Regions from separate parts of the Saccharomonospora xinjiangensis XJ-54 genome, predicted to be linked through region 2. Evidence: predicted binding sites of a transcription regulator. Region 2 holds the regulator's gene; each other region holds the start of a gene.
The links. The regulator LexA, encoded in region 2, represses DNA repair genes until DNA is damaged. The targets are predictions, from matches to a motif close to CGAACACGTGTTCG.
Positions count from the first base shown of each region.

Region 1: the regulator LexA is predicted to act here: its motif matches at 1,272-1,285, upstream of SACXIDRAFT_RS05710 (DNA gyrase/topoisomerase IV subunit B).
Region 3: the regulator LexA is predicted to act here: its motif matches at 1,757-1,770, upstream of ruvC (crossover junction endodeoxyribonuclease RuvC).

Region 1 is NZ_JH636049.1:1,374,759-1,378,033, reverse strand. Features, by position in the region: gene SACXIDRAFT_RS05715 (DNA polymerase IV) at 158-1,198, shown strand; gene SACXIDRAFT_RS05710 (DNA gyrase/topoisomerase IV subunit B) at 1,343-3,275, shown strand, end outside.
Region 2 is NZ_JH636049.1:3,714,112-3,717,386, forward strand. Features, by position in the region: gene hflX (GTPase HflX) at 1-83, shown strand, start outside; gene SACXIDRAFT_RS16870 (hypothetical protein) at 99-1,235, shown strand; gene lexA (transcriptional repressor LexA) at 1,349-2,089, opposite strand; gene nrdR (transcriptional regulator NrdR) at 3,047-3,275, shown strand, end outside.
Region 3 is NZ_JH636049.1:484,339-487,613, forward strand. Features, by position in the region: gene ruvB (Holliday junction branch migration DNA helicase RuvB) at 1-520, opposite strand, end outside; gene ruvA (Holliday junction branch migration protein RuvA) at 543-1,145, opposite strand; gene ruvC (crossover junction endodeoxyribonuclease RuvC) at 1,142-1,738, opposite strand; gene SACXIDRAFT_RS01710 (DUF4262 domain-containing protein) at 2,007-2,546, opposite strand; gene SACXIDRAFT_RS01715 (YebC/PmpR family DNA-binding transcriptional regulator) at 2,639-3,275, opposite strand, start outside.

The DNA.
Region 1 (3,275 bases), 2.3 Mb from region 2:
TTTCCTCATCAGCGGTGTGGGTCAGTGCCCCTCACCGGCTCTCAACCGTCTGTTGTCACCCGGCCGGGTACCCCGGTGCCCCGCCGTTCTACTCCTCCTCGTCCTCTGTCTCCACGAGACCGTGCCCGGCCTGCCTCGCGGGGCGCATACTGCACAGGTGTCCACACCGGACTGGGTGCTGCATGTGGATCTCGACCAGTTCATCGCAGCGGTCGAGATCGCCCGCCATCCCGAACTGCGCGGAAAACCCGTCGTCGTGGGAGGCGCCGGAGATCCGAGCCTGCGCGGGGTGGTGGCCACCGCTTCCTACGAGGCGAGGGAGTTCGGCGTGCATTCCGGCATGCCGTTGCGAACGGCGGCCCGTCGCTGTCCCGACGCGATCTTCGTCGCGTCCGATCCGCCCGCGTACGAGGAGGTGTCGGAGCGGGTGATGGCCGTGCTGCGCGAGTTCCCCGTGGTGGTCGAGGTGGCGGGGTGGGACGAGGCGTTCCTCGGTGTGTCGGGTGAGCAGGCCCGCGACCCGGAGCGCCTCGCGAACGCCGTCCGCGAGGCGGTGTCGAGGCGCACGGGGTTGTCGTGTGCGGTCGGGATCGGGGACAACAAGCACACGGCCAAACTGGCGACGGGGTTCGCGAAACCCGGCGGGATCTACCGGCTGACCCGGCAGAACTGGACCGACGTCATGGGCGGGCTGCCCACCGACGCGTTGTGGGGGATCGGGTCGAAGACCCGGAACAAGCTCGCCGCTGCCGGTATCACCACCGTCTCCGACCTCGCCGGGGCCGATCCCACCGAACTGGCAGCGGAGTTCGGCCCCACACTCGGGCCCTACTTCCGTGCGCTGGCCCACGGCCTCGGCGACCGGGACGTGACGGCGACGCCGTACGTGTCGAAATCCCGGAGCCGCGAGATCACGTTCCAGCACGACATCAGCGACGCCGAGCGGCTGAGGGAACACCTGGCCAGGCTCGCGGAGCGGGTCGCGGGCGACGTCGCCGAGGAGGGGCGACCGGTCGCGCGGGTCGCCGTGAAGGTCCGTTTCGCACCGTTCGTCACGCGGACACGCAGTGTCACACTGGCATCGCCGACCAACGACGCGGCGGTGCTGGCACAGGCCGCCGCCGACGTGTTCGGACGCTTCACCGTGGACCGTCCCGTGCGGCTTCTCGGTGTGCGAGCCGAGTTCGTCAGGGAATGACGCCGGACACACCGACGTTGCATTACACGCGCGTCGTCTGTGTCGTTACGCTGCACTACGCTGATGCGGCACTCGAACAGTTGACCGAAACTGCTCGACGCACCCGTCACGATTCCGCGTATCACGACCTGGGAGAGCGACCACGTGACTGTCTCTGCTGAGAACCTCTACGGGGCCGACGACCTCACGCACCTCGAAGGTCTCGAAGCGGTGCGCAAGCGGCCGGGTATGTACATCGGGTCCACCGACAGTCGCGGGGTCAACCACCTGTTCACGGAGATCGTGGACAACTCGACGGACGAGGGCGTCGCGGGGCACGCGACGAAGATCGTGGTGACGCTGCACGCAGACGGCAGTGTGGAGGTCGCCGACGACGGGCGTGGCATCCCCACCGACACCCACGGCAAATCGGGTCTCAGCGGTGTGGAACTCGTGCTGACGCGCCTTCACGCGGGCGGCAAGTTCGGCGGCTCCGGGTACAAGACGTCCGGCGGTCTGCACGGTGTCGGCGCCTCGGCGGTGAACGCGCTGTCGCTGCGGTTCGACGTCACGGTGAAGTACGGCGGCAAGGTTCACGAGATGTCGTTCGCCCGTGGTGTGCCGGGAATCTTCGACGGTCCCGGCCCCAAGGCGAAGTTCACCCCGCAGTCCGGGTTGCGTTTCGTGCGGAAGATGAAGCGTGGTGAATCCACCGGCACCACCGTCCGCTACTGGTACGACGCCCGCTACTTCGAACGCGGCGCGCAGCTCGACGTGGACCTCGTGCGCGCGAAGCTGCGCCACACCGCGTTCCTGGTGCCCAGCGTCACGTACGTGCTGCGCACCGCCACCGACTCGGCCATCAACGAGGAGACCTTCCACTACCCCAACGGGCTCGCCGACATGGTGGAGTTTCTCGCGCCCTCTGGTGACCGCGCCGTGTGTGAGACCCAGTTCATCACCGGCGAGGGGACGTACAAGGAGAACGCGGCCGACGCCAACGGAGTCATGCAGTCCAATGTGGAGCGGCGGGCCGAGGTCGAGGTGGCGCTCCGCTGGGGAACCGGCTACGAACGCACCGTCGAGTGCTTCACCAACACCATCCGCAACGTCCACGGTGGAACGCACAGGAAGGGTTTCGAGCGGGGTCTCGTGCGGGCCGTCCACGACGCCATCTCGAAAACCCGTGGGCTGCTCAAGGCCAAGGAGGAGCCGCCCATCCTCGACGACGTGTGCGAGGGACTCACGGCTGTGGTGCATGTGCGCATCCCCGAGCCGCAATTCACGTCGCAGACCAAGGACGAGCTGTCCACCTCGGGTATCACCAAGGTGGTGCAGGGGCTCGTCGAAAAGCACATCAAAGCGTGGGCCGACAACCGCAGGAGCCGCACCGAGGCCAAGACGGTGCTGCAGAAGATCGTGGACGCCTCGCGCGTGCGGCTGACGCAGAAGCAGCAGAAGGACGCGGCACGGCGCAAGACCGCGCTCGAAGGCGCCGCCATGCCGCCGAAGCTCGTGGACTGCCGCAGCACCGGCATCGCCCGCAGTGAACTGTTCCTCGTGGAGGGTGACAGCGCGCTCGGCTCGGCGAGGATGGCGCGCGTGTCGGAGTACCAGGCGCTGCTGCCACTGCGCGGCAAGATCCTCAACGTGCAGAAGGCCAACCTCGGTGAGGCGCTCAAGAACGCCGAGATCGCGTCGATCGTGCAGGTACTCGGAGCGGGGACGGGGCGGACGTTCGACATCTCGACCATGCGCTACGGCCGCGTGATCCTGATGGCCGACGCCGATGTGGACGGCTCCCACATTCGGACGCTGCTGATCACGCTGTTCGCGAGGTACATGCGGCCGGTCATCGCCGAGGGCAGGCTCTACGCGGCCATGCCGCCGCTGCACAAGATCACCACGAAGGGGCGCGACTCCCGGACCTTCTACACCTACACCGAGCGCGAGATGGAGGCGAAGGTCGCCGAGCTGGAACGGTCGGGTAAGCAGGTCGTCAAGCCGGTGCCCCGGTTCAAGGGACTCGGCGAGATGGACGCCGACGAGTTGTGGGAGACCACGATGAACCCGGCGACCCGCTCGGTGCGCCGCATCA
Region 2 (3,275 bases):
AAGGGACGTTGCTCACGGCGAGGGTGCATGCGGAACTCGCCGCCACTCTCTCGGCGTACGTCACCGACGGGTCGCGAGCCTGACGCTAACGTAGCGGGGTGGCGCGACTCGGTTTGGCGGCGACAGCGGCGCTTTCCACACTGTCCGCGCTCGCGGCGACGCTGCTGTCACCGTCCTTCTCCGGCACGGCAAACGCGGGCACCGCGGACACCGCGCCGAAGGCGGTGTGCTCGGTCGGTGATCCCCGGCTCGCTGAGCTGTCGGGTCTCACGGCCGACTCCGAACACCTCTACGCGGTGGCCGACGGCGGCACCCGGGTCGAGGTTCTCGTCCTCGACGACGACTGTCAGGTGCGGGACGTGCTGACCGCGCCGACCGATCCCTACGACGTGGAAGATCTCGCGCTCGGTCCCGACGCGACGTTGTGGCTCGGCGACACCGGGGACAACCGTCAGGTGCGCGAGACAGTGGCTCTGCACGTCCTGTCGCGCGACGGTACGTCCGCGCTGTATCGCCTCACGTATCCGGACGGCCCGCAGGACGCCGAGGCACTCGTGGTGGACGGCGAGGGAACGCCCTACATCATCACCAAGAGCGCGGTCGGCTCCTCCCGTGTTTACCGGCCCTCCGGTCCGCTGGTGAGCCCGGGGCCGACGCCTCTGGAGGAGGTCGCCACGGTGTCGCTGCTGCCGACGGCGACGCAGGGTGGTCCGCTCGGGGTCGCGGGGAGCGTTCTCATTACCGGCGCCGCGCTGTCGCCGGACGGCAGCGTGGTGGCTCTGCGGACGTACACCGACGCCTATCTCTATCCGGTCACCGGAGGGGACATCGCTGGAGCGTTCGGCCACGAACCCGTGCGCGTCCCTCTGCCCGGTGAGCCGCAGGGTGAGGCCATCGCGTTCACCCCCGACGGAACACTGCTGTCGGCGGGGGAGGGCTCCGGCGAGCCGGTGAGAGCCATTCCGAACGCCACCGCGCTGGCGGACGACCGGGGCAGCGGTGACCGGAGTAGCGCGACGGAGCAGGCGGCGACAGAACAGCGCACCGAGACGATCGAGTCGGCTGACGGCGAACCCGACCTCGACCCCGTCGCTCCGCTCACCATCGCGGTGTGGTCAGCCGCGGCACTCGGCGCCGTGTTCGGTGTGGTGCTGGTGGCCCGCTTCCATCGCCAACGCCGCCAACGCCGCCAACGCCGCCAACGCCGCCAACGCCGCCAACGCCGCCAACGCTGAATCAAGGTGCCGTCAGACCGGCGAGAAAGGCCGGAAGACTCGAGGCCTCGGTTTCCGGCCTTCGCCGACCCGATTCCTCGGCGGGTTTTCCGCTGCCATTCCCCTGGCGGGGTTCACAGCCTTCTCAGGACAGCGACGACCTTTCCGAGGATCGTGGCGTCGTCACCAGGGATCGGGTCGTATGCCTCATTGTGCGGCAGCAACCAGACGTGCCCGTCGTCCTTGCGCTTGAACGTTTTGACGGTCGCTTCGCCCTCGATCATCGCCGCCACGATGTCGCCGTTCTCGGCGGTGGGTTGCTGCCTCACCACGACCCAGTCGCCATCGGTGATCGCGGCACCGATCATCGAGTCGCCGGTGACGCTGAGCAGGAACACGTCCCCTTCGCCGACGATGTCCTTCGGCAGAGGGAAGACGTCTTCGATCGACTCCTCGGCGAGGACAGGGCCTCCCGCCGCGATACGTCCGACTAGCGGTACCAGTGCGGGCCGGGGAACCGTCTCTCCGGCTGCCGTGACGGCCTCACCCTCGCGAGGCGAGGTGCGAGTGGTTCCGCGCTGGCTGTCCATCGCCAGCACACCGACGGCGCGAGGGCGATTCGCGTCGCGCCGGAGATAACCCTTGCGTTGCAGCGCCTTCAACTGGTGGGAAACGGAGGATGTTGACGTGAGCCCGACCGCCTCCCCGATTTCCCTGACACTGGGCGGATATCCGTACCTGTCCACCCAGTCCCTGATCACGTCGAGGACTTTCCGCTGGCGCGGTGTCAGGCTTTCGTCCGGGGTACTGACCGTGCGCGGAAGGGCGGAGACTTCGCCGCCGCTCACGTCGTTGCCCGTTGTCTTGCGTGCCACCGCGATTTGCCTCCCAGTCATGGACCCGACCCGATGTGGGGCCCGTGTACACATCCGGTTACGACGCTAGCCCTCCTCGTCGAGGATTTCAAACATCTGTTCGAGAACATGCCACGTTCGCTCGATTTTTCCTCGGGTCGGTGGTACACATTCGCACGGGCGTTCGATAGAACGAATGTTCGACCGTAGTCGCGTGGGCTTGCCGAGGGTTCCGGTTCCGGTCGCGGGTTCGGCGCAGTCGGGTGGCGGCTCGTGCCGAGCGGTGGCCGCCGAGCGGAGGGATGGTGGTATGGCGCCGATCACGAGACATTCGCGTGTTGCCCGGCATGCTTCTGCTCGCCCGCCGGTCGGCGGTTTTCCCAAAGGCGGGAAAGGGCGGCGGGGGTGCCGAGGGTGCCGGCCCCCGACGCGGCCAGGAGCCGCTCCGAGCCTGCCGGGTGGGCGTGTGCGCGCGGGAGAAGAGGGCGATGAGCGGCAGTCAGGGGGGCCGGGGTGGCCATGGCTCGTGGTCGTGGCGCTCGCCGTCGCGGTCGCGGTCGTCGGTGCGGGCCTCGCCGCCACGGAGCCCCCGCCCGGCGGGCACGGGGGCCGATGTGACGGTTTCCCGGGCGCCGTAGGCTGTGCCGGGTTGCCGGGCGTACTCGCGAACACGGCGGGGCGCGACTCGCGGCCGTCGAAGGGTCACACATGGTAGGTCCGGGATCTCACCCCCGTGAGGGAGGGGGCCCAGTTGCATGCGACAGGGCCGCGGCTTAAGGTCGAACCCCTACATGTAGTAGTTACATCGCTGTAATTGGTCCACAGGTTGGGGTATCATCGCCTTCGGTGCTCGATGACGGTGGTGCTCTGGTCTTCGGTGGAAGACGTGGACGACACTCGGGTGTGGTAGCCCGTCGCGGGCGTCGGTGACGTGTCCGCTTCGCGGAAAGAAGCTGAAGGTTCGGGAGGTGTTCGACTGTGCGGTGCCCGTTCTGCCGCCACGCGGACTCCCGGGTGGTCGATTCGCGCGAGGTGGACGAGGGGCAGGCGATTCGCAGGCGGCGGTCGTGCTCGGCGTGCGGACGCCGGTTCACCACGTCGGAAACGATGGTGCTCGCTGTCGTCAAGCGCTCGGGAGTGACGGAGCAGTTCAGCCGCGACAAGGTGGTCAACGGAGTGCGCCGCGCCTGTCAGGGACGCCCTGTTG
Region 3 (3,275 bases), 3.2 Mb from region 2:
CCGAGCGCGTCGTCGCCCCGACGAGCGTGAACGGCGGGATCTCCAGCGGGATGCTCGTGGCGCCGGGCCCCTTGCCCACCACGACGTCAACGCGGAAATCCTCCATCGCGAGATACAGCATCTCCTCGGCGGGCCTGGCGATGCGGTGGATCTCGTCGATGAACAGCACGTCGCCCTCGGCGAGGTTCGACAGCATCGCGGCGAGATCGCCTGCCCGCTCCAGCGCGGGACCCGACGTGATGCGGATGGCGGCGTCGAGTTCCGCGGCGATGATCATGGCAAGGCTCGTCTTGCCCAGCCCCGGAGGGCCGGAGAGCAGGACGTGGTCGGGAGCGACCCTGCGCCTGCGCGCGCTCTCCAGCACCAGTTCCAACTGCTCGCGAACGCGTGGCTGGCCGACGAACTCGGACAGTCTCCGTGGCCGCAGAGCTGTCTCGACCTCGCGCTCCCCCGTCTGAACCACCGCCGACAGCGGAGGCTCGACCGAGACAGGGTCGGCATCCCAGTGCTGCTCGGTCATGTCGTCGTGCACGCCGCTGGCCTCACTTCTTCCTGCCGAGCACGGCCAGAGCCGCCCTCAGCATCCGGGACGTGTCGCCGGGCGCGTCGGGCGTCGCCACCCTGTCCACGGCCTGTTCCGCCTGTTTCGCCGTGAAGCCGAGGCCCACCAGCGCCTCGACCACGTCCGCGCGCACCGCGTTACCCGCCGCGCGCGACTCCACCTGCCCATCGCCGCCGGACAACGGCGCGGATACCTTGTCGCGCAGTTCGATGATCAGCCGTTCCGCGCCCTTGCGGCCGATGCCGGGCACCTGGGTGAGCATCGTGATGTTGCCGTCCGACAACGCGAGCCGCAGTTTCTCGGGCTCCAGCACCGCGAGCGCCGCGAGCGCGAGCCGGGGACCGATGCCCGACACCGTCTGGAGCAGCCCGAACAGTTCCCGGGAGTCCGCGTCGGCGAACCCGAACAGGGTCAGCGCGTCCTCCCGCACCACGAGTGTCGTGTGGAGGTGCGCCTCCGTGCCCCTGCGAAGCGTCGCGAGCGTGGCGGGAACCGCCTGGACGGCGAATCCCACGCCGCCGACCTCGATCACCGCGTGATCGAGCCCCACCGACAGCACCTCACCGCGTACCGAGGAGATCATGATGTCAATCCCGTCCCTGTCCTGTCGTCACGCCGCCGTGCCGCCGCCTCGGCCAGCCTTGCTCTGTGGGTGCGGGCCAGCTCCGCCGCCTTCGCCTCGGCCTCAGCCAGCCGGGCCCGCATCGGCTCCCTCCACAAGTGACAGATCGCGAGGGCGAGCGCGTCGGCGGCGTCCGCGGGGCTCGGCGCCTTCGCCAACCGCAGGAGCCGGGTCACCATCGTGGTCACCTGCGCCTTGTCGGCACGGCCCGAACCCGTCACCGCGGCCTTCACCTCGCTCGGCGTGTGAAACGCGACGGGGAGGTTCCGCCGGGCCGCGCAGACCGCCACCACGCCGCTGACCTGGGCCGTGCCCATGACGGTGCGGACGTTGTGCTGGCTGAAGACCCGCTCGATCGCCACGACCTCCGGGGTGTGGGTGTCGAGCCAGGCGTCCACCGCCTCGCTGACCTGCAACAGCCGTCGCGGGAGGGCGGCATCGACAGGGGTTCGCACCACGTCCACGGCCACGCAGGACACGGACCGGCCCAGCCCGCCGTCCACGACCCCGAGGCCGCACCGGGTCAACCCGGGGTCAACACCCAGCACGCGCACGAGGTCAGTCCTTTCCCGCGAACATCAGTTCGATGTCGAAGGCTACCGTCCCACCCCGTCCGCTCCGCAGGAGAACACGCCGCCGCCCCCGGCGTCGTCCCACGCGAGACGCCCCGTTCCGTGTCCGCAGTCTATGTACGGGCGTTGGCACCGCACGGCGCAAACACGCGCGGGAGGTGCCAACACGCGTGCGAGAAGTGCGGACACGGCGCGGGAAGTGCCGACGCCCGCGCGAGAGGTGCGGACACGGCGGGAGTCCGATGTGGATTCAGGGGCCGTTGACGCCGGGCGTCCAGTTCTCCGGTTCCCCGCTCACCGTGAGCACCGGCTGCCATTGCGCGAACCCCTCGGGTGCGCCCTCGCTCCACGGCCAGAACCCGTCCGGCGTCGGAACGATGATCTGCACCGCGGGGAAGTCTCCCTCGGGATAGACGAGGAACGCACTGCCGAAGAACTCCGGATAGTGCCCCTGTGCCACCTTCTCGAACGTCACGGGCACGCCGTCGAAGAAGTCGTCGTAGAGCCCGCCGTGAGTGAACCTCTCCCCCGTCGCGGCACGGTCCACATAGGCGTCCAGCAGCACCGTCGCCATCTCCTGGGGAAGCCCGACCACGACCGCCTCCGGAATACCGTGCATGGCCCACGCACAGACCGTGAAGGCGTATCCCGCACCGCGTTCGTCGGCAGGCACGGCGACCACCGCGTTACCGCGTTGCTCCGCCTGCGCGACGATCCACTCCCTCAGGCGCTGGTCAGAATCCGGTTCGTGGTCGTTGTCGATGACGGTGTCCGCAGTCACGGCCGACATTGTGCCGCATCACCGGGCACGGACACGACAGGCATGCCGCGCGTCTCCCGCGCCGTCCAGCACCCGCCGTGTCCCGCCTCCCACGGTCCGGTTCAGCCGACCTCGGCGAGTACCTCGTCGCTGACGTCGAAGTTGGAGTAGACGTTCTGCACGTCGTCGCAGTCCTCCAGTGCCTCGATCAGCCGGAAGACCTTCCGTGCGTTGTCGGCGTCCAGCGGCACGTTGACCGAAGGCAGGAAGTTCATGTCGGCCGACTCGTAGTCGTAGCCCGCCTCCTGCAACGCCGTCCGCACGGCGACCATGTCACCGGCCTCGGAGATGATCTCGTAGTTCTCGCCGAGATCGTTGACCTCCTCCGCGCCCGCGTCGAGTACCGCCATCAGCACGTCGTCCTCGGAGAGGTCGTTCTTGGGCATGAGGACGACGCCCTTGCGGTTGAACAGGTACGCCACCGAACCGGGGTCGGCCAGCGAGCCGCCGTTGCGGGTCAGCGCGGTACGCACCTCGGACGCCGCCCTGTTCTTGTTGTCGGTCAGGCACTCGATGAGCACCGCGACACCGCCCGGCGCGTAACCCTCGTACGTGATGTTCTGCCAGTCGGCGCCGCCCGCCTCCTCGCCCGCGCCGCGCTTGCGCGCCCGCTCGATGTTGTCCTGCGGGACGGAGTTCTTCTTCGCCTTCTGGATGGCGTCGTACAGGGTGGGGTTACCTTCGGGGTCACCCCCGCCG